4 regions of the Priestia sp. TRM10 genome follow, and region 1 is predicted to be linked to each of the others. Evidence: riboswitches for the same ligand, from Rfam matches in the RefSeq annotation. Region 1 holds a riboswitch; each other region holds the start of a gene.
The links. Region 1 has a riboswitch for cobalamin ahead of ACK3CR_RS00270 (HoxN/HupN/NixA family nickel/cobalt transporter). Riboswitches for the same ligand answer to the same signal wherever they lie in the genome.

Region 1 (7,299 bases):
ACCAATGAGTAACCCATTTAACAGCAATCCACATGAGAAAGATGGGGAAAGTAAAAAATATGGTACTCTTACAAATCAAGGTGCTCACTATCTTACAACAAGCGATGTTGACAATGATGGAAAGCAGGAAATAGTGTATGGAGGCGCGACAATCGATCATAATGGTAAGTTGCTATATAGCTCCTACGATAAGATGCCGCCTGAAAGTGAAAAAAGTGGTGAAAGGGTGAAGCTTGGTCACGGCGATACCCTGCACGTTGCTGACATTAATCCAAAACGAAGCGGACTAGAAATTTTTATGGTGCATGAAAATGGCACAAAAGCACCTTATGGCTATAGTTTACGTGATGCGAAAACAGGAGAAGTAATTGTTGGAGAATATACAGGTAAAGATACAGGTCGTGGGATTGTAGGAGATATTGATCCTGCTCATGAAGGATTAGAAATGTGGGCTACAAGTCTATTAAGCGCTGATGGCCAAAAAATAGATCAGAAGTTTCCAGGAACAAATATGAGCATTAGATGGGGAGCTGATATGACAACCCAAATCATTAAGGGCACCTTTGCAGAGCCGCCAACAATCGATGACTGGAAAAAGGGACGATTACTAACAGCTACAAATACGAGTACAAACAATGGCACAAAAGGGAACCCAAGCTTAGTTGCTGACCTGTTTGGAGACTGGAGAGAAGAACTTATTGTGAAGAAAGCGGATAGCTCAGCACTTCGCATATATATGAGCACAGAAAAAACAAATCATAAGTTATATACCTTAATGCAGGATAAGCAGTACAGAACAGGAATTGCCAACCAAAATACGGGGTATAATCAACCTGCATATCCGAGCTTCTATTTTGCTTCTGATATGAATTGGCGCGACGTTCCTCTTTTGAAAAACCATCACTAAGTTAAGGGAAAAGTCGGAGCTTTAAAGAGCTTCGGCTTTTTCTATTGATATTCTCTTGAAAACAGAACTAGATCAATATATAAAATTTGTCTTAGTTCTGGGGGAAATACAAAAAAACAAACTTATCATAAAATAAGTTTGTTTAAGAAGCAGGTTTATCAACAAAGTCAACGGTCGTAACGATAATGTTTTTTTCTTTTAATTTCTCTTGAGAATGGGAAGGGAGTTTTACGTCCACGATCATTTCATCAACTTGATCTAGAGTAGAGATATGTGAAAACTCTCGGTAACCAAACTTGCTAGAGTCAACCATCAAGAATGTTTTATTCGATCTTTCAATCATTTTTCTTTTTAAGAGAGCTTGCCATTCGTTTGAGTCACTTAATCCACTAGTTAAATCAATACCTTTACAGGAAAGAAAGGCTTTATTAACATGATAATTCTCAAGCGATCGCTCCGCTAGCGGTCCTACATAAGACAAGGATTTTGGAAGCAGGATTCCACCAGTTGAAATCACTTCAATTCGGTCCTTTTTGCTAAGTTCAATCGCAACCTTAATAGAGTTTGTAATGACAGTGAGCGGAATGTTAGGAAGTATTTTGGCCATATACCATGCGGTTGTACTTGCGTCAAGAATAATCCGGTCACCGTTTTCTACTCTTTTTACGGCTTCATGAGCGATTATTTTCTTTTCCAATACATTTGTAATTTCTCGTTCTGAGAAATCTATTTCGCTTTCTTTTTCTTGGACACTCACTGCTCCACCGTGACTTCTTCGTAATTTATTTTCTTTTTCGAGTTTTTCAAGATCACGTCTAATGGTTTCTTCTGTAACAGCAAAAAGCTCACTAAGCTCAGAAACTCGAATGCTTGATCGTAAATTAACTAAATCCACAATTTTTTGTTGTCTTTCGGCTACTAGCATTCATAACGTCCTTTCCTTCAATATCTGTAAAACAAATTACAGAGGAATATGTTGTTTTCTTTTTATTTTGTCTCATCATATCATACTTTTTAATATAAATTCACGCTATAGTTTATGCTTTCTTAGAAGAATGAGCTCTTTTAAAGACGTTCAAAGGCTAGCGAAGGAGAAAAAACATAAAGGAGAAGAGTGAAACAAATATAAATAAAAAAATTAAAAGTTTGTTTTCGTTGAATTGTTTTTTGAATCAAAGTGCGATAATGATGTAAATGTTTTATTAGGGAGGTTTTTTTGTGAGTATTTACTGCAAAACGTGTCATTTTTAAAATTGAAAATCCCTTATTCTTTATAAATGCTACTTTATAGAGGAGATGGAATCTGGTAAGATTTATCATGTAAAGGTCAACATGACCATATTAAAACTAAATTACCATATATATTATAAGTTCCTATCATTTTAGAAAAGAGAGGAGAGCGAAGAGAGCATAGTGATATAGGGTAGAACCTAGCTTGCTAAAGTTTGTTTCTGACTGTAAAGCATAACATATATAGTAGAGACAACAGATAAAAGCAACTTACATCACTTAGTAACAACGGATTACGGCAAATGTGGAGGAAAAATATTGAGATTTCCAGTTGTAAAGGAAGAGAAAACAAAAAACAGCTTCGATGAGACAGCAGCAATAGAATATTTAGATCATCCATATCCAAAAGTACAAGTGACGGCTCTTATCCAAATTGTAAAGGGTAACATATCCAATGCAGAAGTTATTTCTAAACTTATCGAGCTAAGCAAGTATAGAAATGAAGAGATTCACAAAATATTTGGAAAAGATACAATTGGTCACTATAGTATTGCGGCACTTCAAGTATTAAATACATATGAATCAACTAGAGCCTTTGAAGACATAATGAGTGAATTAGAAGAGAGAGAACAAAACATCATTAAAAGAATTGTTCAAAACTTCAATATGTAAGACCGTTTCGTTTCTATTAATATAGAAAATGGAAGTGAAAAAAGCAGTGAGAAGCTTTCGGTTTCTCACTGCTTTTTTAGGTATATTTTAGCTAATACCTTGCCATAAATAGAGAATAATAGAGCTTGAGAGAAGAAGAAAGCCAGATAGTGGCATACCTTGTGCTTCTTGTTTAAGTATCTTTTTTAGATGGTGTGCTTGTTCTGCTTGGTGCTCTCTATAGGAAAGAATAAGAGTGTTTAGCGGTTTGGTAATAATCGTAATATTAGCGTTTTCTCTTTCTATAATCTCTTGTGACTTAGAGAAGTTAACATTGAACATAATATAGCAGTTTCGAACAAATAAGCTTGTTTTCAAAGGAGTATAAATGAGGTAAGCGAGCACTAAGATGACACAGATAATAATGAGTCCTTCAATGATTGAAAGCTGGTGCTGAATCATAGCTAGAGCAGTGAATAGACTGCAAAATGTCCCGACGGCATTGCACGCAATATAAGGAGAGCTAAAGGTCTTACAGCAAATAATGAGAAGTCCTGCTAAAGCAAGTAAAATGATGACAAGATTCATATTCATAAATGACTCCTTCCTATTTATCTTCCTTTATGTGTATCATTACCCTAAATGAGTCCTCTATCTACATTATGTAAAGAGAAATTTTTTATTAAAGAGATAAAATAAGCTGAAAGAGAGAAACTGCCTGTAATAGAAAGACGATTAATAATCATATGTGGAAGAAAGATGCGTAAAATGAGAGAGTTTCTATCAAGTTTGTTTCTTATTACAAACTGACTTGTTTAAGTTGGAGAAAAAGAGAGCAAAGGATGTGTTGCTCTCTCAGATAAATTCACAGTTGTTACACGGATTGAACACTGTTGTTTGCTTTTTTAGCTTTGAAACGGACAAAAATAAACATTGAAAGAAGAAATAGAAAAAGGATAACGCCAACAATCTCAAAGTCTATTTCTGCCCATGGATTGAAGAATGTAAAAGCAAGATAGAAAGAAACGCTGTAGGCGAGTACAACAATGACCCAGCCCATAAGGCGTGAAGCCGCTTGACCAAATTCACTTGAGTCTTTGACCATCTTGTGTACAACAAAAGAATCAATTGTATCTGTAATCATCATGCCAACCATAAAAACTAGACCTAATAATAAGGGAGTATATGAGCTTGAATTGCCCGCAGCTAATGTCCATACAGCTGTTTGACTCACCGTTTCGGCTGCTAGGGCAAAGAGAGCACCAATCAGAATAATAAGAAGCGGATTTGTTGTTCCTTTTGCAAGTTTTGGGATGAATTTCCCTTTTAACCCACTAAGCTGAAATTCTTCCTTACTACCTCTTGTTCGAATTAAATTGTACGTATTTAATGTACCAATTAAAAATAAAGATAAAATAGAGACCCATGAAGCAAAGATGTCAAAGGATGATGGGAACGTAAAGTTACTCATCACCATTCCTAAAACTCCAGCAGTTAATGCGACAACGCCCCCGTGTCCAAACGAAAATAATGTACCAACCCATCTTGAGAAAGGACTTTTCATCCTCCAGTTGTACCTTGTTTGACCATCAATGAAAGCTAAATGGTCTGCATCAAGCCCATGCCTTAATCCTAAAACAAATACAAATGCAAAAAGTGATAAACCTTCCAATTTTGTAGCCTCCTTTAATAAAAAATCCTCAACCATTTCTAGGGTTGAGGGAAATATGTATAACAAATAAGCAGCATAAATAAACAATGCTGAATATGTATACACTACTCTCTTTCCTAGAAGATCCTAGCGTACAGATTAGGTAGGTATCCTGGCTCTGAAATCATCATTTTTTGCCGCCTTCCCTAACAGAGTTGTTAAGTGGCATCTGGCGAAAAACTCCTTCATAACAGTGGCTGGACCGCCCAAGATTTTCACTTGGTTCCCTGTTACCTCCTCCTTTTAAAAAGTAAGAGCCCCTAAACTGCGGGTTAATTATCGTTTTCATATGCTTTTTTTGGTAGTATACCATATTTTTGTAAAAGTTAAATCCTCCAAACGAATCTTTTCTTTTTAAAGGTCTAGCATACTTCTACACTACTGATACTATGGATAGAAAGGAAGAAAGGATGATAATCGATAAAAAACGTCCTCATTATTCAAAGAAATTCAAATTCTTATTAAATAGTTAGAAAACATTCATCACCTTGGTTAACAAGAAATATAAACAGAGTGGAAATCTAATTTACAAATCTCTTCCTTTTTTACCTCATTCCTTTTAATATGAATATAGCGGGATTAAAAAAGGGATGGGATAAAAGTGTCAATTGAATTAGAAAATAAAGTAGAAGTTCAAAAAGCATTGAATTCAGACTGTACAAGCTGTTTTGGTTTATGCTGTGTTGCATTGCCATATGCAAAGTCAGCTGATTTTGCTTTTGATAAAGATGGAGGAACACCTTGCCAGAATTTGCAAGATAACTACTTGTGCGGCATTCATGATAACTTAATGAAGGAAGGCTTTCGCGGTTGTGTTGCTTATGAATGTTTTGGAGCAGGTCAAAAAGTATCTAGAATTATATATAAGAGGAAAGAATGGAAAGAAAATAAACAATATGCTGAACAAATGTTTAGCGTCTATCCGATTGTTCAGCAACTTCACGAAATGCTTTCCTACTTATATGAAGCAATGGGCTATAGGGAAACAAAATTTATTCATGCTGAGCTAAGAGAGATGTTCAGAGAAACGGAAAAGATGACAGAACAATCTCCAGAAGAAATTTTACATATAGATGTTGCAGGGCATAGAGCAAAAGTAAATACACTGCTTTTACAAACAAGTGAATTAGTCCGCCCGCACATCACTCATAAGAAAAAACGAAAGTATAGCAGTGATTATATAGGGGCTAAGCTTAGGAAAGCAAAGCTTAAAGGGGAGAATCTAAGAGGGGCACTCCTTATTGCAGCAGATCTTAGAGAAGCAGATCTTCGTTTTACAGATTTGATTGGAGCAGACTTTAGGGATGCAGATCTTAGCGGGGCAGATTTGACGGGAAGTCTTTTTCTTACTCAAGCACAAGTAAACGCAGCAAAGGGAAATAGTTATACAAAGTTGCCACCGTCATTAAAAATACCAGCTCATTGGCAAAAAGCGTAAGAACTTCTAAAAGTTCTTACGCTTTTTTATTTTAATAGCTTGTAGAGAAGGGGGAAAAGGGGATAGGAGGACTTTTTATATAAAAATGTGACAAGTATTAAAAAAATTTCATAGAGTATAGAAGCTAGAATAGAAATGAGGCATGCTATGGAAAAACGAAATGTTTTTATTGAAATGTTTTTAATTCTTATTACAGCGTGGTGGTCTATGGTTCTAGTAGTAAATGACAAGTTGTTTCATAACCGCCCTGAATTTTTTTATACGTTTCAGGAAATTGGTAATGAAGCAGAGTGGGCAAGTATCTTTATTTTAAGTTTGATTTCCCTCATTCTTGGACTCGTATGGAGAAAAGCGTGGATGCGTAAAATATCACTGCTTTCATCAACGTTTCTGTATGGAATGATGGCAGCGGGATTTATTCTAGCAAAGCAACCCTTAAACACGGGAGTAGGCGTTTATTTTGCAATAGCTCTCCTTGCTTTATGGGGAACAAGAGATGTGAAGGAAGATGAATAAGATTGAGTCATTAACGGAAAGTGTTGCAAAACTTGAAAATCGAATGAGTGAAAAAGATAAAGAAATTACGGCGCTTACGATTCAGAAAGAAACGATTTTATATAAGCTTGAAATCATTCAAAAACAGCTTGATACAATTGAAAACTCTGTGAAAAAAGGAGTTGGCTGGCACAGCTTTTTTGTAGATTTCCTAAAAGTAGCCGCCCAAGTTGCTGCTCTTGTTGCAGCAGGAAAATTTTTTCTTTAGTTCTAAAACTTTATAAAATGTTTATAATTCCCTCCTATACTGACGTTAGGAGGGATTTTCTTATGAAAAATACAATTTTAAATGTCCAAAACGTATCTAAAAAAATGAAAAAACGCTCGTTATTAAAAGGAGTGTCGTTCAGTGTTAAAGGTGGAGACATCTGCGGATTATTAGGGCCAAATGGAGCTGGGAAGACAACGCTTATCCGTATGCTAACAGGCTTGATTAAACCAACAGGGGGTCAAATTTTATTAAATGGAAAAAATATTATGACAGATCGTAAAGAAGCGTTAAAGGAAGTAGGAGCAATCGTTGAGTCGCCCATCTTCTTTCCATATATGACAGGAGGAGAAAATCTTCATAATCTAGCGCGACTTCATATTAGTTCTAAAAGTGAACGTGAAAAAAGAGTATGTGAAGTGCTTGAAATTGTTGGATTAACAGGACGGGAAGATGATAAAGTTCGCACTTATTCGCTTGGCATGAAGCAGCGATTAGGAATTGCGCAAGCTCTTTTAGGAGATCCTGAACTTCTTATATTAGACGAACCAGCAAACGGACTCGATCCCATTGGGGTAAGAGAACTACGCGAGCTTTTA
Region 2 (7,299 bases), on a different contig from region 1:
AAGAGCACCCCACTTTGTCATACGTCTCCAGAATAGACTCAAAAGAATAGCAGGACCAAATGCTGAACCGAAACCAGCCCATGCATAGCCAACAAGATCTAAGATAGTGCTATTTGGTGTATATGAGAGAATAACGGCAATTACGGCAACAATTAAAACAGCGAGTCGCCCAACTGTAACAAGCTCTTTATCAGAGGCATTTCTCCGGAAGAACGTTTTATAAAAGTCCTCTGTTGCTGCACTTGATGTTACAAGAAGCTGAGATGAAATTGTGCTCATAATAGCGGCTAAAATAGCGGCTAGTAAAAATCCTGTAATATAAGAGTTAAATAAAATGTCAGATAACAGGATAAAGATCGTTTCAGGATCATTCAATGTTATGTTATTTTCTGTAACATAGGCTAATCCAAATAGTCCTGTTAAGCAGGCTCCAATAATAGCAATAATCATCCAGCCCATTCCAATACGTCGAGCTGGTTTTAATTCTTTTATAGAACTAATAGCCATAAAACGAACAATAATATGGGGTTGGCCGAAATATCCTAATCCCCAGGCAAGAAGTGAGAAGAGACCAATAACTGTTGTTCCTTTGAAAAGATCCAAATGTGTTTCATCAATGCTTTTGATGGTATCAAATACATTCGTTGGTCCACCTAAGTCAAATAGCACAACAATCGGTACTAGAATAAGAGCAAGAAACATAATAATACCTTGCACAAAATCCGTTAAGCTTACAGCTAGAAAGCCGCCAAAAAGCGTATAAGCAACAACAACAATTGCAATAGTAAACATTCCATATCGATAGTCTAATCCGAATGCAGATTCAAATAGTCGACCTCCAGATACTAATCCAGATGAGGTATAAAGTGTAAAGAAGACTAAAATAACAAGAGCTGATACTAGTCGCAGCATACGACTTTTATCTTCAAATCGATTTTCAAAAAAGTCGGGGATTGTAATCGAATCATCTGCTACAAAAGTATACGTTCGAAGACGAGGAGCAACTAGCAAGTAGTTGAGGTAAGCTCCAAGTGATAACCCAACAGCGAGCCATATTCCAGATAATCCTGTTGTATACAATGCACCAGGAAGCCCCATAAGCATCCATCCACTCATATCAGATGCACCTGCTGAAAGGGCAGTAACTGCAGGACCAAGACCACGTCCTCCTAACATGTAACCAGATATATCATCTGTTGATTTTTTATATGCATACCAACCAATTGCGAGCATTCCTAAAAAATAGATGCCCAGTGTAATATAAGTACCAATCTCCACCAAATCTCTCCCTTGTTTGTTTTTACGCTTTAAGCGCTGATGAAGTGAATTATTTCTCTTATTTTATGAGAAAATAATTTAACTATTCGGAATATTATTCTAAAGTAAAAGAGACTAGGAGTAAAGTCTGTTTTGAGTAAATATGACTATTATCACCTAAAAAGGTAAAAATATCAAAAAGATAATAGAACAATATGTTTAAAGGGATATAGCTTGTTTTAAAGAATTTGAAGAAAAGAAATATAGTTCTTTTTGTCTAGTGGAACTTTCTTTTTGAATTTATATTTTTATAATAAAGAGGGGAGCAGTTTATTCTCTTTCTCTTCATATTGCAATTGGATACATTTGCTTTATAATATAGAAGAGTTGCATTTGTAGTTATTAGAATGTCAGACTTTAAAAAGTGCAAAAAATAAAAATTTTATAAAGTTTGGAAACAGGTGTAAAGCATAGTTTGCTTGCTTAAAAGGGAAGTCGATGAAATTTCGACACGGACCCGCCACTGTGAATGGAGTATAGGAGCTTTAAATAGACCACTGAACAAAAGTTCGGGAAGGAATAAGGCTCTTTTCCTTAGTCAGGAGACCTGCCTGTTTTAACATCGCTGTTCGACCTACGGGAGTTTAGGGAGGTGGTTAGAATGCCTGTTTTCTTAAACTTTATGAATATAAAAGCATGTCTAACCTTTGAAAGGGGAGACATGCTTATTTTTTTAGCCTAGATAAATAAAAGGAGAGAGAAGAAAATGAAAAAAGCACGCAGTTATTCGGTTATTTTAGCTCTATTCTGTTTTATTTTTTTAGCTGTAGCAGGCTGTACAGAAGGACAAGATAGGGCAGAGTCAGACTCAAAAAAATTATCCTTTGCATTTCCGTGGAGCCCAAAGAGCCTTGATCCACACGGCAGCGATAGCTGGGAAGTAATGCGATCTGGTGCAGGTGAAACACTTGTAAAACTCAATGAAGACTTAAAACCAGAACCTTGGTTAGCAAGCAGCTGGGAAAGAAAAGATCGTAAAACGTGGACCTTCACATTAAAGGGAAATGTAAGCTTTCATAATGGAGAAAAAATGAGCGCTGAAAGTGTAAAAAAATCGCTTCTACGTTCAAATGAAAAAGATTCAAAGGTTAAAGATTTACTAAACTTCGAAACTATCCGTGTCATTGATGATCACAAAATTGAGATTGTTACAAAACAACCAAACGAAGCTTTAATTTCACATCTAGCCGATCCATCTACAATTATTGCAGATGTCTCTACATTAGATGGAAAAGAGGAATATCCTGCCCTTACAGGAGCTTTTCAATTTGAGGAATTTAACAAAGACGAATCGCTGACTATGAAGAGAAATGAGGGCTACTGGGGACAGAAAGCAAGAGTTGAGGAAATTGATATAAAATTCATATCAGATGGAAATACGAGATTTATGGCTTTACAATCAGGAGATGTGGACGGTGCTGTTGATATTTCAACAGATCAAATTAGCGTGCTGAAAAACAGCGACAATATAAATGTCTTAACTGCTCCTTCACTTCGAACCCATATGATGATGTTCAATATGAACTCAGCTCGTGTAACAAATCTTTCCGTTCGACAAGCAATTGATAAAGTCTTGCCAAGAGAAGAGATCTTAACGTCTATTATGAAAAATGAAGGAGCGAAAGGAAACGGCCCATTTCCAGAAGTATTGTCTTTTGGAAAAGTAAAGCAGAGTCAAGAAAATCAGTCTTTTGATTCGTTAATGAAACAAGGAGGCTATACGAAAGAGGGTGGAGTATGGACTAAGGGTGGAGAGCCTTTGCAACTAACAATGCTGACTTTCCCTCAACGACCAGAGTTGACGGTAATGGCTGAAACGATTCAAAGTTCGCTTTTAAAAGAAGGGATAAAAGTAAAGGTAAGAAGCGTGGAAAATATTGATGATGTTCTTGCGGAGGATAATTGGGACTTATCTATGTATAGCATGCTGACAGCACACACGGGAGATCCTCAATACTTCTTAAACTTGTTTTATAATTCTAAGAGCCTAGCAAATGTAAGTCATTATAATTCAGCTGAGGTGGACAAACTGTTAACAGAGTTAAATCAAACTTCTGGAGAAAAAGAGCGTGAAGAAATCGCAATAAAAATCGGTAATCAAATTAATAAAGATATTCCTCAATCTTTTATCGTTTATCCAAATACCGTATTTGGAGTGAATGAAAAGGTGAAAAACTTTGAGCCAAGTCCAATCGAGTATTACTATATTACCCCAAATGTTGATGTGAGCTCGTCTTAAATGATTCGCTTTATCGCTGAACGCGTTGTACAGCTTATTCTTGTGGTTTTTCTTATGTCAACCTTCACTTTTTTATTGCTTAGGCTAGCCCCCGGAGATCCTGCACGCCTTATGTTAACAGCTCATAACGTGCCTGCATCACAGGAAGCTTTAGATAGTGTAAGAGAAGAGCTTGGCTTAACAAACACACTCCCCGTTCAATATGTGCATTGGATAAAAGACGTATTTACAGGACAGTGGGGAGTGTCCTATATGTCAAAACAGCCTGTACTTGAAGAAATTGTGAGAAGAATTCCAGCCACATTTGAACTAGCCCTAGGCGGTTTAGGGATTATGCTTTTTATGACTTTTCTTTTTGGAATATCAACAGCCCTCCGTTCACAAGGAATAGTGAATCGTTTTGGGAAGGGACTTGCGCTTGTTGGCTCATCTCTACCATCATTTTGGCTAGGATTTTTACTTATATATATTTGTTCTGTAAAGTATCAGTTACTTCCTTCAATGGGAAGAGGGAGCTTAGAAAATTTAGTATTGCCAGCTATCACACTCGGTTTTGGACTTGGAACAGTGTATGCCCGCGTATTACGAGAGCATTTGCTTGATGTTTTACACAAGCCTTTTGTGAAAGCAGCAAGAGCAAGAGGTCAGTCCGAGTTTTCTCTTTTAACAGGTGAAGTATTAAAACATGCTATATTACCAATAATTACGATGACAGGGACGAGCTTTGCTTTTATGCTTGGCGGGAGTATCATTGTTGAAACGGTTTTTTCTTGGCCTGGATTAGGCCGTTACATCATTGATGCGATTAATATGAGAGACTACCCTATTATTCAAGGGTATGTTATTTTTACGACTTTTTTATTTGTGCTAATTCATATTTTAATAGATATATTGTGTAGTTTTGTTGACCCTCGGTTACGGGCCAACTAGGAGGAAAAAGAATGACACATCAGTTTTATAACAAATATAGCCGAGGGATGAAAGGTGTAAGTTTTCTTATCGTTCTTTTACTTGTGGGACTGTTAGCGCCTCTTTTGGCACCGCATAATCCTTTAGATACGAATTTGACCCAGCGGTTACATCCGCCAAATTCTACTTATCCATTTGGCACAGATCATGTTGGAAGATGTATACTGTCTCGTATTTTGTATGGAATGAGAATAAGTGTTGGAGGAGCTTTCCTCATTATGATTAGTACGCTTCTTATTAGCCTTCCAATTGGTCTTCTAGCAGGATACAAAAGTAGAAAGGGCACCTTTTTTCTGCGCATTATGGATGGTTTTCTAGCTGTTCCTGATATTGTTCTTACTATTGCTATTGTTGGTGTGCTAGGGCAAGGATTTATAAATATGATGATTGCGGTTGTAATTGTTCGATGGGCAAACTATGTGCGCATTGTACGTAGCTTTGTTTTAAATATTTGTGAGGAAGATTACATAAAAGGAGCAAGAATGGCTGGAAATACGCACTTTCAAGTGATGGTAAGATATATTATTCCATCTATTTTTACGCCACTTGCTGTTTTTATCTCTCTTGATATGGGCAAGATTGTGCTTTTAATGGCAGGATTATCTTTTCTTGGATTAGGCGTACAACCACCAACGCCTGAGTGGGGAGTTATGCTTCATAATGGAGCTTCTTATTTTCAAAGTGCTCCACACGTTATGCTTTTTCCAGGGCTCTTTGTTTTACTTTTTGTATTAGCATGTCAGCTTATAAGCGAAAATTTAAAAAAGAATAGTGGTGAACTTTAAATTGAAAAATGACGCGTTGTTGCAGGTGGAAAATTTAGAAATCTCCACAATTATAAAGGAGAAGAAGGTCCCTCTCATAAAAGGAGCTTCATTTCATATTCAAAAGGGAGAAATTGTTGCTTTAGTAGGAGAGAGCGGTTGTGGGAAAAGCCTGACAGCTCATGCCTTAGTTGGCCTGCTTGAAAAGAACTGTCAAGTGACAGGAGGAGCCATTTATTATAAAAGTAAACGTTTGGATGCCAGAAATAAAAAAGATTTTCAACGGATAAGGGGCCGTGAAGTAGGCTTGCTTATCCAGGAATCTTTGAATGGTTTAAACCCGCTTCACACTGTGAAAAAACATATAAAAAGAACGCTTAAAAAGCATAGAGATTTACCAAAGGATAAAAAGCATATTTATGAGCTCTTACAAAGTGTGGGATTTAAAGATCCGGGCTATATTTTATCTTCCTATCCTTTTGAACTTAGCGGTGGTATGCGTCAGCGCGTTCTTCTCTCGATGATGCTTAGTTTAAAACCATCTCTTCTTATTGCAGATGAACCGACAACAGCTCTTGATACAATCAATAAAGAAAAAGTAATGCAGTTGCTAAAAAAACTTCAAAAACAATATGGGTTAACTGTTTTGCTTATTTCTCATGATCAAGAGAGTGTGGAAAGAATTGCAGATCGAGTCATTAGAATGAAGAAAGGAGGAAAGATAAGCGTATGTTCTTAAAACTAGAGTCAGTTACAAAAGAATATCAAATACAAAGACGCTTTCGTTCCTCCTCTATAACCGCCGTAGATACGGTAAGTTTGAATATAGAAAAAGGAGAGCGGGTAGGATTAGTCGGGGAGAGTGGAAGTGGGAAAAGTACATTAGCAAAACTAATTACAAAATTTGAGAGCATTACAAAAGGTGAAATTTTTATAAATGGATATTCTATACATAATGGGGATTTGAGCGAGCTTGAGTTATATAAAAAAGTTCAGCTCGTTTTTCAAGACTCCTCTTTTTCCCTCTCTCCGCGGATGTCTGTTAAAGCTCTTATAGAAGAGCCATTACGAAATTTCTTTAAGTTGAATAAGGAAGAAAGAGAGAAGAAATGCTTTTTGTTGATTCAAAAAGTGGGTCTTGATGAAACATTCTTAGAAAGATATCCAAGAGAGCTAAGCGGAGGGCAGAAGCAACGAGTATGTATTGCAAGGGCAATAGCTGTAGAGCCTGAGCTTATTATATTTGATGAAAGTCTCGCAAGTCTTGATCAATCGGCTCAAATGTCTATCATTAATATGCTTCTTAGTTTACAAAAAGAAAAAGGGTTAGCATACTTATTTATTACCCATGATTTAGCATCAGCCAAAAAGCTTTGTGAAGGGATTGCTGTGATGTACAAAGGTAAACTTGTTGAAGTAGTAAAAGACTGGAAAACCGAGCCGTTTACACATCCTTATGCAAAACTCCTTTTTCATAAAAATGAAGTAAAAACCATCTTTTTATAGATGGTTTTATTTTTTACCATAAAAAGTAATCGAAATGAACTATAATTAACGCTATAATACAAAGAAAAATGAAAATCAGCTTGATTATTCTATATTTTTGAAACGCTTTAAGGTTTCAATCGTTATAATAGAGGAGAAAAAGTGAAAGGAAAGAGGGGAGACCTTGTTTATTGTAGAACTATTATTTGTTGCAATTATCTTATTTCTTATTTACAGCATTTTGCCAACGCTTTTCATACGTTTGTCTTCTCTTCGTATTGTGAAGAAAGGCGTAGGAGAAAAAAAGATTTCTCTCACTTTTGACGATGGTCCACATCCTCAATATACGAAGAACCTTCTTGATTTATTGAAAAGGCACAATGTAAAAGCAACTTTTTTTGTTGTAGGAGAGCATGCTTTAAAGCACCCGCACTTATTGAGAAGAATGGTTATTGAAGGCCATGAAATAGGGATTCATCACTACAAACACAAAAGTGGATGGTTTTTAACACCCGGAAAATTGAA
Region 3 (7,299 bases), on a different contig from region 1:
GACCTTCAATTTCGTCTCCGATTACAGTCTTAGCCCAGCTTACTTCAAGCTCAACGGCGCGCTTAAGTGTTTCATTAATAAATTGGTGAAGTTCTTTCGTGTTGTATTCTGGATACTCCACTAAAATTTCTTTAAAAATCTTCACAAATAAATCTACGTGAATTTGCTCATCTCGGTTAATGTAATTAATCATAGTGCTTGTAGCTACCATTTTGCGGTTGCGAGCAAGATGATAGAAAAAGGCAAAACCAGAATAGAAGAACAAACCTTCTAAAATCACGTCGTACACAAGCGACTTTAAGAGCGTTTCGACGCTTGGGTTTTCAGCAAAATCTTTATAACCGTTCGTGACGAATTCATTGCGCTCTACAAGCGTTGGTTCTTCACGCCAGTAGTTGAAAACTTCGTCTTGTTTAGATTTGTTTACAATGCTTGAAAGTACATAGCTATAAGAGTGATTATGAATGACTTCCTGCTGTGCCAGCATAATCATAAGCGCATTTAAGCTTGAGTCTGTCAAATAGTCTGCTACTTTCCCGGCATAGTCTGTTTGAATGCTGTCTAAAAGAGCAAGAAGTCCAATAATTTTCAAGAAAGAATCTTGTTCTTTCTCTGTTAGCTGCGGAAACTGCTTAATATCATGTGACATATTAATCTCAAACGGTGTCCAAAAGTTCGCTAGCATTTTTTTATATTTAGGGTACGCCCAACTAAATCGAACGTCATCCCAGTTTAAAACATTAGAGCTTTCTCCGTTAATAATGCTTGTTGATCTGTTTGGTGCCTGACGATCCATAATGTCACGCTTTTTTAGTGTATATGACATCACAATTCACCTTTCTTCTATTATATATGTTACGCTTAGCTATGGCAGCTTTCACATTCGTCAATTGCATCTCCAGATGTTGAACGAACATAATATGTTGTTTTTAATCCTTCTGACCATGCATTAAGATGCAGATCTAAAAGGTCTTTTGCACGAATATCGTTTTGTACATAAAGATTAAAAGATACAGCTTGGTCAATGTGACGCTGACGTTTCGCGTTTTGTTTAATGCTCCAATTTTGATCAATGTGATATGCTGATTTATAATACCAGTTTGTTTGCGGCGTAAGATCTGGTGCCGTTACTGGAATTTTATAGTCCTTCTTCTCTTCCGAATATTCTTTACGGAAAATAGGATCGATACTTGCGCTAGAGCCCGCAATAATACTTGTTGAAGAATTCGGTGCAACAGCCATAACGTAGCCGTTTCGCATTCCGTGTTCTTGCACTTTAGCACGAAGTTCTTCCCAACGATCGCTCGTATACCCACGATCCTCAAAATAGCGACCATTCTCCCATTCTGAACCTTCAAATACAGGATATGAACCTTTTTCTTTTGCAAGCTCCATACTCGCTGAAATGGCATAATAGGCAATGTCTTCATATAAGCGATCATTGTACTCAACAGCATCGTCACTTTCCCAGCTAATTCCCTCAAGAGCTAGTAGGTGATGAAGTCCAAACGTTCCTAGTCCGACAGCACGATACTTTTCATTCGTATATTTAGCTTGTGGTACAGGAATTGTATTTAAGTCAATTACATTATCAAGCATGCGCATTTGAATTTTCACAAGACGAGGTATAACGTCTGCTTTTACAGCTGTTGCAAGTGAAACAGAAGACAAGTTACACACAACAAAATCGCCCATCTCTTTTCGAATTACAATTGTGCCTCCATCTGTTGTTTCTTCAACAAGCGTTGTTGCACTCATGTTTTGAGCAATCTCACTACAAAGGTTACTTCCGTAAATCATTCCCTTATGTTTGTTCGGGTTTGCTCGGTTTACTGTATCACGATAGAACATGTAAGGCGTCCCTGTTTCAAGCTGTGAAATCATAATTCGTTTCATAATTTCAATTGCCGGAATTGTTTCACGAGAAAGCTTCTCTTCTCTTACACACTCTTCATATTTTTCTCTAAATGAACCGCTGCCTTTTTCTTCATCATAAAAATCTTCAAGAGAATAGTTCATAACGCTTCGCACTTCATGTGGGTCAAATAAATGCCATTCTTCTCTGTTTTGCACTTTCTCCATAAATAAATCTGGTAAGCATACGCCTGTAAATAAGTCATGTGTACGAAGACGCTCATCTCCGTTATTCAACTTAGCATCAAGGAAACTGAAAATATCTTTGTGCCATACATCTAAGTAAACAGCAATTGCTCCTTTACGCTGTCCAAGCTGATCAACACTAACAGCTGTATTATTTAGCTGTTTCATCCATGGCATAACTCCTGAAGAAACGCCTTTAAATCCTTTAATATCGCTTCCTCTTGGACGCACTTTCCCTAGATATACACCAATACCTCCGCCGTGTTTTGACAGTGTAGCAACGTCTGTATTGCTGTCGTAGATGCTTCTTAAATCATCTTCAACTGTATCAATAAAGCAGCTTGATAGCTGGCCATATGTTTTACCTGCATTTGCAAGTGTTGGTGTAGCTACTGTCATATAAAGATTTGAAAGAGCCCAATATGCTTCTTCAATAAGAGCAAGACGTTTTTCTTTTGGCTCATTTTGCATAAGCGTCATTGCAATAATTAAGAAGCGCTCTTGCGGTAATTCCATTGTTTTGCGATCGTGTGTTTGAGCTAAGTAACGATCAGATAATGTCAGTAGCCCGATGTATGTAAAAAGTTCATCACGTTCTTGTGAAATAAAACTTTGAATCTTTTCGATCTCTTCTTTCGTGTAAGAAGATAAAAGAGCAGGGCTGAAAATTCCTGTGTTTGTTAACGTCTCAATTAAATGATAAAGAGAACCATATTTCTCATCTGCTTGATAGCCACGATTTTCTGCTGCATTTCCGTAAAGCTTGTCCAATAAAACGCTAGCTGCAACATATGTCCAATCAGGTTCAAGCGTGTTAATACGCTCAAGTGCACCTAAAATAAGCAAGTTTGAAAGACGATCTCTCGTGACTTCCTGTAATGTGAACACCCCTTGAACAATTTTCTGTTCATAATCGTCAAAATCTAGATGTGGATATTTTTCTTTTAGTTTTTCTAGATATCCAACTAACGCCTCTTCAGCTCCATCTTGTTCGACAACCGTTTCTAACGTGTTCGAATTTGTTTGTAACATAATATTTCCTCCAGTCTTTACCATTCACTCTACAAAAAAAGCTCATTGTCTCTTCGAGAGCAATGAGCATAAAGCGAAGGAACGTGCGCACAAAAAAGCACAACCCTCGCTTTATCCTCCTAACTCCCGAACAGAATAAAACGTCTCAATAAAAGGCAGGTCTCCTGACTTTTGCGTCTCTCTACTCTAAGCCCTTCCCGTATAATAAGCTTATGTAAGCCTTTTCGTTCATACAGTGGATGCGCTTATTTCATCAGCAATCACAGTTGCGGGTACAGTTTTGGTTTGATTACCAAATTCCCTTTTAAGTCAATACATGACACCTTTATTTTAGGTTTATACAAAATATAGTATTTTCATATTCATTTAAGCACTACATATTGTGTTTATTATTCTATCAGACTCTTTTAGATTTTACAACAGAAAAACTCTATGTTCGTTACAATACTTGATTATACACAGTTCTTGCCCGAAAGAAAGACCTTGACTTTTCCCGTATTTATTAAACTTCTTTTCTCTCAAGGTATTGTTCCTTATAAAAAAATCAATTTCACTTTTTTGCTATTAAAAAAACTAGTTCACAAAAAATATGAACTAGTTTTATAATACACATCTTTTGTTTTTCTTAAGCAGATTTTTGATGAAGCTTATGATACGTAATTCGGACAAGTTTGTCCATAGTAAAGACGATAAGGAGGCTTGATAGAAAAGCGGCTAGAAAGCGATGATCATTGTTTATACTTTGTATAAAATGAAAGACAAAACGGTGTAGCAAACAAAATATAATGGTTATAAAAAAAAGTTTTATTCCTAACAAAATCTCTTTTTGACGTTCTTTATTAATTCCTTTCCATACCCCACAGATGCCGACAAAACTTACAAGAATTGCACCAACCCCAAGCACATATTGACGCTCGTGCCATACTTGTACAAACCCTAAAAATAAAAGTCCTAAAAATACAAAGGAAAGCGCCGTATCTCTTTTGGTATTTTTCACTCTTCTTCTCCTTTCATATATACTAAACAATTATCCCAAGTTTATCATACATTTTCTCTTCTGTTCCCCCTTTTTTTACATTTTTCTGGATATTTTTTAGTATAAAAGAGAAGAGCACGCTCTTCTCTTTTATGAATGTCACTGCCACTTATCTTTCCACTCTTGAATCATTTTATTATTTTCTTTTATTTCCGCTTTCATAAGAGCTAGTTTTTGATCTCTAATCTCCCATACGGCTTCTTTACGGCTTTTATATTGATCTAAAATACGTTTTTCTAACCTTTTAATTTCCTCTGATGAGAGTAATTTTTGTTCCTCTATATATTTTACCCCTAAAAGAAGTCGATCACGCTCCCTGAGGCTTGCTTTATCATAAGATTCTTTAATAGAATCAAAACGTCTCTGCTCGCTAAGCTCTTCCTCATCTGAAATTGCCGCCTCTTGCACAAAAGTTTTTTCAGGCGTTTCTTGCTCCCACTCTTCCTTAATGTATGTTTGTAGTTCTTCCTCGGTTGCTACGGTCTTGTAGGTACCTTTTGCTGCGACTTGTTGAAGTGCCGCTTCCTCTTCTTGCTCTACATCAAGACCAATAATATGGATATCCTCCCTGCTATTAGAAAGAATACTTTTGCTTTCTTCTCCTTCGTTCTCACAAATATCTATTCCATCGCTAATAATATAAATAGAGTTTTCATATTGTTCATCACTGTAGGAAGAAAGAACTTCTTCTGCTTTTTGCAATCCTGCTGTAAATGAAGTGTCATCTCCTTCCCTATATTCTGCTAGAGAAGAAGCAAATTCACCTGCTTCATATGACTTATGATCATACGCTACTTGTATATTCCGGCATGCGGGGACTTTTTGTGTTTCCTCATCCTCTTCTATTGGGTTCTCATATGTTAAAAGTGTAAGAGATTCGTCGTTAGGAAGAGCTGCTGCAAAATCAATAATTGCCTTTTTCGCTAATGAAAGTTTTGTTTGATTTCCTAACGTTTCTTCCATACTTTTACTCCCATCTATCAAAAGCACGGCATTCTTCTTTTTCTTTTGATCAGCAGTTACCTCTGGAAATACAGGTTCAAATGTTTCAAGCTCTTTTTCTATTTCCCCGTACTCTCCACTTCCTAATAAGTAAACAAGATAGTTATAAAACGATTGCTCGCTACTTTTTTGCGACTGGGCGAATGAATCAATTTTCTTATGTAGAAAAGGTTCTAGATCACTTTCGATGATTTCGTCATATTTTAACGTTTGGGCAAGTTCTCTCCCCTTTAAATACTTTTTTACAAGAATTCCTTGCTTTTGATTGTTCATATCTTCTACCGTTTCTGCTGCTTGTGGTATGTTTTCTATATTAGCGCTTGAATAAGCATCAGTTTCTTCCTTTTTGCCACATGCAGTATGTATAAATAAAATGAAAATAAAAAAACTGATTAAGAGCGTTTTCCGCTTCATATTTATTATGCACCTTTCTTTCTAAAATGCTTTCTTCTATATCGGTTTTGCTTGTTTCACGCTTCATAACTTCCCGTATTTACCAGCCCCTATCTTCTTCATTATCTTAAAATTCCCCTAGCCAATCAATAAAAAAATAAAGCTAGAGATATTCTCTAGCTTTATTAGGTGAAGTATTCAATTTTGGCGTTCGGAAAGTATTTATCAATATAAGATTCCAAATGCTCACGAAGCTCATGTTCTTCATCCTTAGAATAAATATATTTTCCAATTCCATATCGTCCCCACTTATAGCGACGACTTTCTTCATCCATTTCAAGCTTTGATTTTGGATAGTTTTTTTGAATAACTCGCTTTGCTGGCTTTGTAAAGCGATGCTGAATCATTTCAAAAGTGATGTCTTGTCGGGCTCTTTCAGGCAACTGTGCATCAAGCTTTTCAAAAAGCGTCTTATACCCTTCCTCCCAGCCTTCATGAATATAAATAGGTGCAACAATAAATCCAAGCGGATATCCTGCTTCTGCAACTTTCCTCGCAGCCTCAATTCGATAATCAAGCGGTGATGTTCCAGGCTCGAAATTTTTAATAACATAATCAGCATTCACACTAAAACGAAATCTTGTACGCCCGTTATGCTCTGCATCTAAAAGATGGTCAACATGATGAAACTTTGTAACAAAACGCAGTCTTCCAAAATCCGTTTTCCCAAAATATTCAATAGCACGTTTAAGCGTATGTGTTAAGTGATCAATTCCAACAATATCAGAAGTACACGAAGCTTCAAAACGGGTCATTTCAGGTGCTCTTTCTTCTATATACTTTCTTGCTTGATCAAAAATTTCATCTATATTTACATATGTTCGAATGTATGGTTTGCTGCCCATTGTTGTTTGTAAATAACAATAGTGACAGTGTCCCATACATCCTGTTGCAAAAGGTATTGCATATTCTGCTGATGGCTTTGATGTATCAAACTTTAACGTTTTTCTTACGCCAACAACAAGCGTTGATTTAGCGTTACGGTATTGCTGTAGATGATTTTTCCCTGGAATGTTTCTTACTTGATTATGTGAAGTTGTTTCTCTTATTTCAAGGCCCATCTTTTCAAACTTTTCTTTCAATTCTACACCCAGAGGGTATTCAAGCGCTCTTGGTTCAATATATACAAGCTGTGGTACAAAAGGTTTTATCATCCCTGTAAATCCTTTCTCCGTTAGACACGGGCTTTAAAAGCGTTCCTTTATATAGTAGAGAATCATTTTTTCTTTAATCATACTGCTCATAATCAAAGATTTCGTTGTATGCCTGCTGTGCATCTTGTTCCGTAGGGAAAAGAGCATCATCTTCACCAATGAGGTGATATGATTCATGAATAAAAAGAGCAACGTCGTTTTTATTTTCAGGGTGTTGTACAATCTCTGCTTTTTGAATGTTTGCTACTGTCGCAGCATGCGGATTGCGATATATAACATACACGTCGTCTCCTTCGCGTATTTCTTTTGGATCAAGCGTATTCATTTTATCCCTTCTCTCGTTTAGATTTTAGGAACTATCCCATTTTTTTAGCGTCTCCACCATATATTGTTTTATGAACCGTCTAATGAATTAGCCAATGTTACCAAAAAAAAAACGCAGCATCTTCTAGATGCTGCGTTTGTTACTATATATTATACATTTTGGCTTGATTTTTGCGCGTTTTTCAACCGATTTGCAAA
Region 4 (7,299 bases), on a different contig from region 1:
CAGCAGGAACGATTGCGCTCACAAAGCAAAGTGGTGGATATGTAGCATATGCATGCACAACTCTTGGAGAGATGGGACGCAACATGGGAAACCCTCCGTTTGCAAACCGTGAAACACTACCAAAGATTCGAAAAGAAGAGTTAACAGAAGTTGGCGAAATCCTGGAGCTAGATGAGCTTCGTATGGTGGGCCTTCGTGATAAAACGCTTGAGTTTTTAGATGACGAAGTGTATGCAGACGTTATTGGCAACATTATTGACGAGATTAAGCCAACGACGATTATTACGCACTATCCTGGATATGCTGTTCATCCAGATCATAATGCAACAGGAGCGGCAACAGTAAGAGCGGTCAAGCGTCTTCGTCCAGAAGATCGTCCTCGCCTTCTTTGTCACGCCTTTTCGAAAGACCGCCTAGAAGCGATTGGTCATCCTGATGTTGTTCATGATGTAAGCAGTGTGAAAGATATCAAAATTGCAGCAATTAAAGCACACCGTTCTCAAACACAAGGAATGCTTGGAGCCATGGACTTTAACAATATCGAACAAAGTCCTGAAATTTTAAAAATGCTTGCTCGTGAAGAGTTTTGGACATATTCTTTTGATGATGAAGGAAAGTAAAGAAGGAAGCAGATGTGATGAACACATCTGCTTTTTTTGTGCTGTAATTGGGTAGTTGAGGGAATGGAGTTGTAGAAAAGAGGAATGAAAAGCTTTATATTATTAGCGCTGTGTCGCTGTTTTTAGCAGTAAATTTATTTGTGAAAAAACTTTTCAGACTGTAAGTCCTGGGTTCTTGATTTCATTTGAAGGGACAAGAAAGTATTTTAGAATAATAGAAGATATTATATTTCTGCTCTTTTTGCGTATTGCAATGGTAAAAGATACTCCGTTGCCTGCCTATGCTTAAGTTCTGCTCGTGCTTTTTCACTATTGAGAGGAATTGATGAGCGGAGTGTCTGCATGCCTGACAAAACAAATAAGCTGATCAATATATTCTCTTAAGTCTGCTTATCATGACTATATTTCATCTTATAAAGAGAGAAGCTTTTAAACAAAAAGCTTCTTTTTTTTTATAAACTTGTTCTTCTCTCTGTACATAAAACATCAATAATAATAAGGGGAATGTGAAAGTCTATGCACAAGAGTACATAAAGGAGGAAGGATATGAAAAAATGGTGTGGAATTTTGGTGATGTTCGTATTAATCATAATACAGGCCGTTAATGTGTCAGCGGAGGGGGCGAGTACATTAAAAACAAAAATGGAACAAGTGTTACAACATAAAGATTTAAAGGGTGCGATAAGTTCAATCAGTATAAAAGAGGCCAAAAGCGGAGAAGTACTGTATGAAAAGAACAGCTCAGTTCGAATGAAAATTGCGTCCAATATGAAACTCTTTACAGGGGCAGCAGCGCTTGAAACATTAGGTGAGGAGTATAAGTTTCACACAGAGATTTGGCATGATGGAAAAGTGAGAAATGGTGTGTTAAAAGGGAATCTTTATTTAAAAGGAAAAGGAGATCCAACTCTTGGATTAAAAGAGTTACAGCAGTTTTCAGCTCTATTACACGAAAAAGGAATCAAAAAAATTTCGGGAAATATTATTGGAGATGAAACGTGGTATGACGATGTTCGGCTTTCAGAAGATATGATTTGGAAAGACGAATCATATGCGTACGGAGCTCAAATATCAGCGTTGACGTTCTCTCCTGATCATCGCTATGAAGCGGGAACAGTTATAGTAGAGACAACACCGACCAAAAATGGTAAGAAAGCTCACATCTCTATATTACCTAAAACGGACTACGTAAAAGTGATGAATGAAACTAAAACAGGAAAAGGAGAAACAGATTTAGAAATTGTCAGAAAACGGAATGAAAATGTTATTGTAGTAAAAGGAATCATCAAGGAGGGAGAGGAACCTGCTCAAACAGCCATTGCCGTCGAGGACCCTGCTTTGTATACGACTTCTTTATTTAAAGACGTCTTAGAGAAGAACGGAATAAAAGTAACAGGAAAAGTGAAGAAAGAAGAAACACCTCAAAAAGCTCAGTTGATGGAAGTAAAGGAATCTCCTCCACTTGGGGAAATTTTTATTCCGTATATGAAATTGAGTAATAATACAATTGCAGAAATTTTTGTGAAAGAAATGGGAAAAGTACAGTATGGTGAAGGAAGCTTTGAAGCTGGTTTAGCTTCTTTAAAACAAACGCTTTCTGAGATGAATGTCAATGTAGACAATATGATGATTCGAGATGGTTCAGGCATATCACATGTGAACGGAGTGCCAACAGACGAAATTTCTTCTCTTCTTTTTCATGCTAGGCAAAAACCTTGGTACGACAATTTTTATGAATCTTTGCCTTTAGCAGGAGATCCGGATGAATTGATAGGGGGAACGCTCGATGAACGGATGAGAGGGACTGTTGCAGAAGGAAATGTAAGAGCCAAAACAGGATCTATTACAGGCGCTAGCTCTCTTTCCGGATATGTAACAACAGCAGCTGGAGAGGAACTTATCTTCTCAATCGTTTTTAATGCTTTTCTAGAAGAAGATGTAAAAGATATCGAAGACGAAATTGCGGTTATGTTAGCTTCTCTAAAATAATAAAAAATTAGATCAAAAATGAATAATCTGAAAAATAGTCTTGCACAAAGGGGAAAATCGCGTTATTCTTATTAACAATTCCTCAGTCGAGGAGACTAATTTTATAATGTCCATGCAAGAGGTGCTGTACATACGCTGCAGCTTAAAAGGGAAGAGCGGTGAGAAGCCGCCACGGTCGCGCCACTGTGAAGGGGAGTTTCTATCATAGCCACTGCGAAAGCGGGAAGGGATAGAAGAACGATGAACCTAAGTCAGGAGACCTGCCACTTGTTTGCGCTTTATACCTACGCGTTCATAGGGAGGAGTGAAGGTTTATGTTGAATAGATGGATCCGTTTCAACAGTTCTTAAAGTCGCCTTCTAACTCTCTTTTTTGAAAAAAAGGGAGTTTTTTTGATAGCTAAAAAGACAATAGAGACGGAGGAAAAAACATGACAGTATACAGTTCAAATATTGGATATCCAAGAATCGGAGAAAAAAGAGAATGGAAGAAAGCGCTAGAGAGTTTTTGGGAAGGAACGTTTGAAGAAAAAGAGTTTAAAGAAGAACTAGACCGCTTATTTTTAGAAGGAATTCGCGTGCAAAAGGAAGCGGGAATCACGCATATTCCTGTTGGTGATTTTAGTTTATATGATCATATCTTAGATTTATTATGGACGTTTGATCTTGTGCCAGATCGGTTCAAAAATACAAATAAAACACCGCTTGAAACGTATTACAGCATGGCTCGTGGAACAGACGGGGCGGAAGCAATGACAATGACAAAATGGTTCAATACGAACTATCACTATATTGTGCCAGAGTTTGAGAATGTTACGCCTTCTTTAAAAGAAAATCGATTTTTAGATTATTGGAAAAAAGCAAAACAGAAGCTTGGTGTAAATGGAAAAGTAACTCTTGTAGGGCCAGCAACGCTCGTTCTTCTTGGGAAAGGATATAAAGAAACCGAAAAAGCATCATGGATTCAGCGTCTTATCCCGCTTTATCAACAGCTTTTGCAACAATTAGATGAGGAAGGAGTAGAGTGGGTCAGCTTAGAAGAACCAATTTTTACATCCCCATTAGATCAGGAAGTATGGAAAGTGATTGAAAACGGATATGCTGAAATAGCGAAGAGCTGCAAAAATACGAAGTTGCTTCTTCAAACATACTATGAAGCTGTTTTTGATTATAAAAAGGTTCTATCACTCCCTGTAGATGGCTTTGGACTTGATTTTATTCATGATAAAGGGGAAACAAAAGAACAGCTGAAAAAATGGGGCTTTCCAAAAGGAAAAGTATTAGCAGCAGGAGTTATTGATGGACGAAATGTATGGAAGGCTAATTTAACAGAAACGAGTGCTGAAGTTAAAGAGCTTCTAAATTTAATCGATGGTGATCTTTGGGTACAGCCTTCATCAAGCTTACTACATGTTCCTGTTACAGCCGAGAATGAAAGTCTTCCGAGCTTTTTAGAAGGAGCGCTAAGTTTCGCTAAGGAAAAGTTAGGAGAACTAAAAGCGTTAGAAAGAGGAATTGAGAACAATACATCGTTTAAAGATTATGATAAAAGCTTTGAAGCTTTCGTTGCAGCACCATTGCGTCATAATCATAAAGTTCAAGAAGAAATTAAGGAGCTTGCACAACTTAAGGCAACGCGTCCACCGTATGAGATAAGAGCGAAGAAACAGCAGGAAAAGTTAAAGCTACCGCTTTTACCAACAACAACGATTGGAAGTATGCCTCAAACAAAAGAAGTGAGAAGCACACGTTTAAAATGGCGGAAGAAACAAATTACAGACGCACAATATGAGCAGTTTATTCAAGAAATGACATCCCGCTGGATCGAAATTCAAGAGGACCTTGGATTAGACGTTCTCGTGCACGGAGAGTTTGAGCGTACAGACATGGTCGAATATTTCGGTGAAAAGCTGGACGGTATGGAAGTAACAAAGTTTGGTTGGGTGCAGTCTTACGGTTCACGTTGCGTAAAACCACCTCTTATTTACGGAGATGTATCGCTTAAAGAGCCAATGACTGTGAAAGAAAGCGTATATGCTCAAAGTTTAACAAATAAGCCTGTAAAAGGGATGCTAACAGGTCCTGTTACCATTTTAAACTGGTCTTTCCCTCGTCATGACGAGTCAAAAGAAGTGGTGATGAATCAAATCGGTCTTGCTATCCGTCAGGAAGTATTAGCATTAGAAGACGCAGGAATAGCTATTATTCAGATTGATGAACCTGCCCTTCGAGAAGGCCTTCCATTGCGAGAAGAAGAGAAGGAAGGGTATCTAAAAGCTGCTGCATATGCATTCAGACTTTCTGCTTACGGTGTGAAAGATGAAACGCAAATTCATACTCATATGTGTTATTCTAATTTTAATGAAATTATGAATACAATTGATGACCTTGATGCAGATGTGATTTCAATTGAAACATCACGCAGTCATGGCCGTCTGCTTCAAGCATTTGAAGATTTTCATTATGAAAAAGAAATTGGGCTTGGCGTATATGATATTCATAGCCCGCAAATTCCAAATGAAGAGGATATTATCTCAAACATTAGAGCTTCTCTACGTGTATTAGATGAAAAACAATTTTGGGTTAACCCAGATTGTGGTCTAAAAACGCGTAAAGAGGAAGAAGCGATAAAATCACTCCAAGTCCTTGTTGAAGCAACAAAGAAATATCGTGCAAGTCTAATAGAAGCTTAATAAAAAAGCACCGTTCCTCTGAACGGTGCTTTTTTATTGGAGGAATCTTTCTGAAAAATGGATCGTATCAAAAATTCGCTGTGCCAACAGATCATATCCTTGCTGAGAAGGATGAATATCAATCTTATTTGGTAAATAGGTTCCTCTGTTTTGTGAAAATAAATTCTCTGTCGAAACGTAATAAACATGCTCCTGTGAAGAGGCTGCTTTTTGCAGGGCTACATTAAGGTCTAAAACCCGCTGCTTCAAGTTTTGTTCTTGAAAGGGATTGTCAATGTTTGAAAAAGGAAAATAATATCCAACAACATAGACGTCACTTGTTGGGTTAAGATCTCTAATTCGTTCTAAAATGGTTTCCATGTTTTGCTGTGTTTGCTGTAATAAGCTCTCCCATTCGCCATTGCTAAGCGATACCATATGTTGACGGTGTGGAGCAATATAATGAAGAAGATCATTTGCTCCTGCTTGTACAGTAATAAGAGACGCATTTTCAACAGAATGAAACAAGTTCTCGTGTTTGCTATACGCATTAACCTCTAAATCTTGAAGAAGATTTGCCGTTGTGTAACCAGGTACAGCAAACTCTTTTGAAAATGCAACAGAACGGCCTTCCTGTTCAAGAAGAGGAATGAGTTTATCACTATACCCTTTGCCAACTGTTTTATATGGATTCATGCCTTTTGCTAAAGAGTCACCAAGAGCTACGTAATTTACGTCTTGTACAGAGCTGTAAGCATGTGAAAATGGGACAACAAGAAATAAAGACAGTAACAACATTACTTTTTTCAACTACATCACTCGCTTTTGTCATCTAAAAATCGTTTGCGAATATGTTCCGGTGGAATTTCGCATAAAGTTTTTTTTCGAAACAATCGATAACGGTTTCGCGCTATAATAGAATAAACCTTATCTCGAATAGGGATGGGAATTAAAATGAATCCATATAAGAGATTATAAGGAAACGAAAGCTTGCGGGCAATTTTAAGTGCTGCAGTAGATTTACTATAGACTTTCCCGTTTGTTATGTAAATAAAGCTATCAAAGTCATCCTTTGGAAGATTGAATTCCTCTAGCAGTTTTTGTCCATATGATGACTGAAGAGAAGAGAATGATAAAAGCTCATTGTGATCTCTTTTGATTAAAAACATAACGCTGCTATTGCAAAATGAACATACTCCATCAAACAATACGATATTATTTTCCATCCTTTTTGTCTCCTTTTTATTCTTTCCTTTATTTTCATGTTTTAAAGATGAAAGAAAGGAAAAACCGTGCATCGTGTTATTAAATTTTATCATAAGTAAGTGACCTTATTATAAGATCGATATGTTAGTGGGTTGGACTTCTCTCATATTCAACTGCTTAAAAAGTGTCTTCAACAGGTATGAAAGAGCGTACTTTAGCCAATGTACTTCAAGATAATGAACAGCAAGGAGAAAAACGCGAACAGCAAATAAATCCTTTAGAATAGAAAAGTAGAAGCTTAATGGAATGATAAAAAAGCAGGCTGCTTTAAACAAAGCAGCCTGCTTTTTTATTAAATAAAGAAAAGAGATGCAAGGGCAATACCAGTAATAGCCCCAAGAGCAACTCCATATGCTGCTCCATATCCGTATCCATACCCATATCCACCAAAGTAACCAAAGCCACGGCCGCCCTGCATTGGCTGAATAAATACTCTGCGCTGTGTTACATTCAAAATTCTTCCTACGTGTGTGCGTCCATGACGGTCATTAATGCGAACCATACGACCTCTGTAGCGACAACATAAGTCATAATATTGCATAGCTTTTCCTCCTTTTCTCTTAGCACTATTAACATATGAGGGAGAGAAAGGAGATGTATAAGCACTTATCTCTATTTTTCTTTTTTAGCTTGAATAATTCGATAGTCTAGTACGCTTTCAAAATCTTTAATTCGCTTCTCGTGACCATCGAGAAAATCATATAGTTCTTTTTCAATATGTGGAGAGAGAATAAACTCTGTCCCATGCTCTAT

Region 2: linked by a shared signal. The riboswitch ahead of ACK3CR_RS18430 (ABC transporter substrate-binding protein) and the one ahead of ACK3CR_RS00270 (HoxN/HupN/NixA family nickel/cobalt transporter) in region 1 are both predicted to bind cobalamin.
Region 3: linked by a shared signal. The riboswitch ahead of ACK3CR_RS13875 (ribonucleoside-diphosphate reductase subunit alpha) and the one ahead of ACK3CR_RS00270 (HoxN/HupN/NixA family nickel/cobalt transporter) in region 1 are both predicted to bind cobalamin.
Region 4: linked by a shared signal. The riboswitch ahead of metE (5-methyltetrahydropteroyltriglutamate--homocysteine S-methyltransferase) and the one ahead of ACK3CR_RS00270 (HoxN/HupN/NixA family nickel/cobalt transporter) in region 1 are both predicted to bind cobalamin.

The regions. Positions count from the first base shown of each region.
Region 1 covers NZ_JBJZOT010000002.1:39,905-47,203, forward strand. The annotation lists gene ACK3CR_RS00250 (rhamnogalacturonan lyase) at 1-907, shown strand, start outside; gene ACK3CR_RS00255 (DeoR/GlpR family DNA-binding transcription regulator) at 1,050-1,832, opposite strand; gene ACK3CR_RS00260 (hypothetical protein) at 2,456-2,809, shown strand; gene ACK3CR_RS00265 (hypothetical protein) at 2,897-3,382, opposite strand; gene ACK3CR_RS00270 (HoxN/HupN/NixA family nickel/cobalt transporter) at 3,663-4,460, opposite strand; cobalamin riboswitch at 4,585-4,778, opposite strand; gene ACK3CR_RS00275 (pentapeptide repeat-containing protein) at 5,101-5,937, shown strand; gene ACK3CR_RS00280 (hypothetical protein) at 6,085-6,453, shown strand; gene ACK3CR_RS00285 (hypothetical protein) at 6,446-6,700, shown strand; gene ACK3CR_RS00290 (ABC transporter ATP-binding protein) at 6,763-7,299, shown strand, end outside.
Region 2 covers NZ_JBJZOT010000015.1:315,064-322,362, reverse strand. The annotation lists gene putP (sodium/proline symporter PutP) at 1-1,278, opposite strand, end outside; cobalamin riboswitch at 1,700-1,886, shown strand; gene ACK3CR_RS18430 (ABC transporter substrate-binding protein) at 2,024-3,556, shown strand; gene nikB (nickel ABC transporter permease) at 3,557-4,486, shown strand; gene ACK3CR_RS18420 (ABC transporter permease) at 4,498-5,310, shown strand; gene ACK3CR_RS18415 (ATP-binding cassette domain-containing protein) at 5,312-6,028, shown strand; gene ACK3CR_RS18410 (ABC transporter ATP-binding protein) at 6,019-6,795, shown strand; gene ACK3CR_RS18405 (polysaccharide deacetylase family protein) at 6,959-7,299, shown strand, end outside.
Region 3 covers NZ_JBJZOT010000013.1:494,678-501,976, reverse strand. The annotation lists gene ACK3CR_RS13880 (ribonucleotide-diphosphate reductase subunit beta) at 1-826, opposite strand, end outside; gene ACK3CR_RS13875 (ribonucleoside-diphosphate reductase subunit alpha) at 862-3,132, opposite strand; cobalamin riboswitch at 3,270-3,474, opposite strand; gene ACK3CR_RS13870 (hypothetical protein) at 3,758-4,129, opposite strand; gene ACK3CR_RS13865 (vWA domain-containing protein) at 4,268-5,584, opposite strand; gene splB (spore photoproduct lyase) at 5,749-6,777, opposite strand; gene ACK3CR_RS13855 (transcriptional regulator SplA domain-containing protein) at 6,851-7,102, opposite strand; gene ACK3CR_RS13850 (hypothetical protein) at 7,252-7,299, opposite strand, start outside.
Region 4 covers NZ_JBJZOT010000015.1:437,286-444,584, reverse strand. The annotation lists gene bshB2 (bacillithiol biosynthesis deacetylase BshB2) at 1-620, shown strand, start outside; gene dacB (D-alanyl-D-alanine carboxypeptidase/D-alanyl-D-alanine endopeptidase) at 1,167-2,609, shown strand; cobalamin riboswitch at 2,712-2,891, shown strand; gene metE (5-methyltetrahydropteroyltriglutamate--homocysteine S-methyltransferase) at 3,040-5,301, shown strand; gene ACK3CR_RS18965 (GDSL-type esterase/lipase family protein) at 5,335-6,090, opposite strand; gene ACK3CR_RS18960 (thiol-disulfide oxidoreductase DCC family protein) at 6,096-6,506, opposite strand; gene ACK3CR_RS18955 (hypothetical protein) at 6,839-7,087, opposite strand; gene ACK3CR_RS18950 (class I SAM-dependent methyltransferase) at 7,159-7,299, opposite strand, start outside.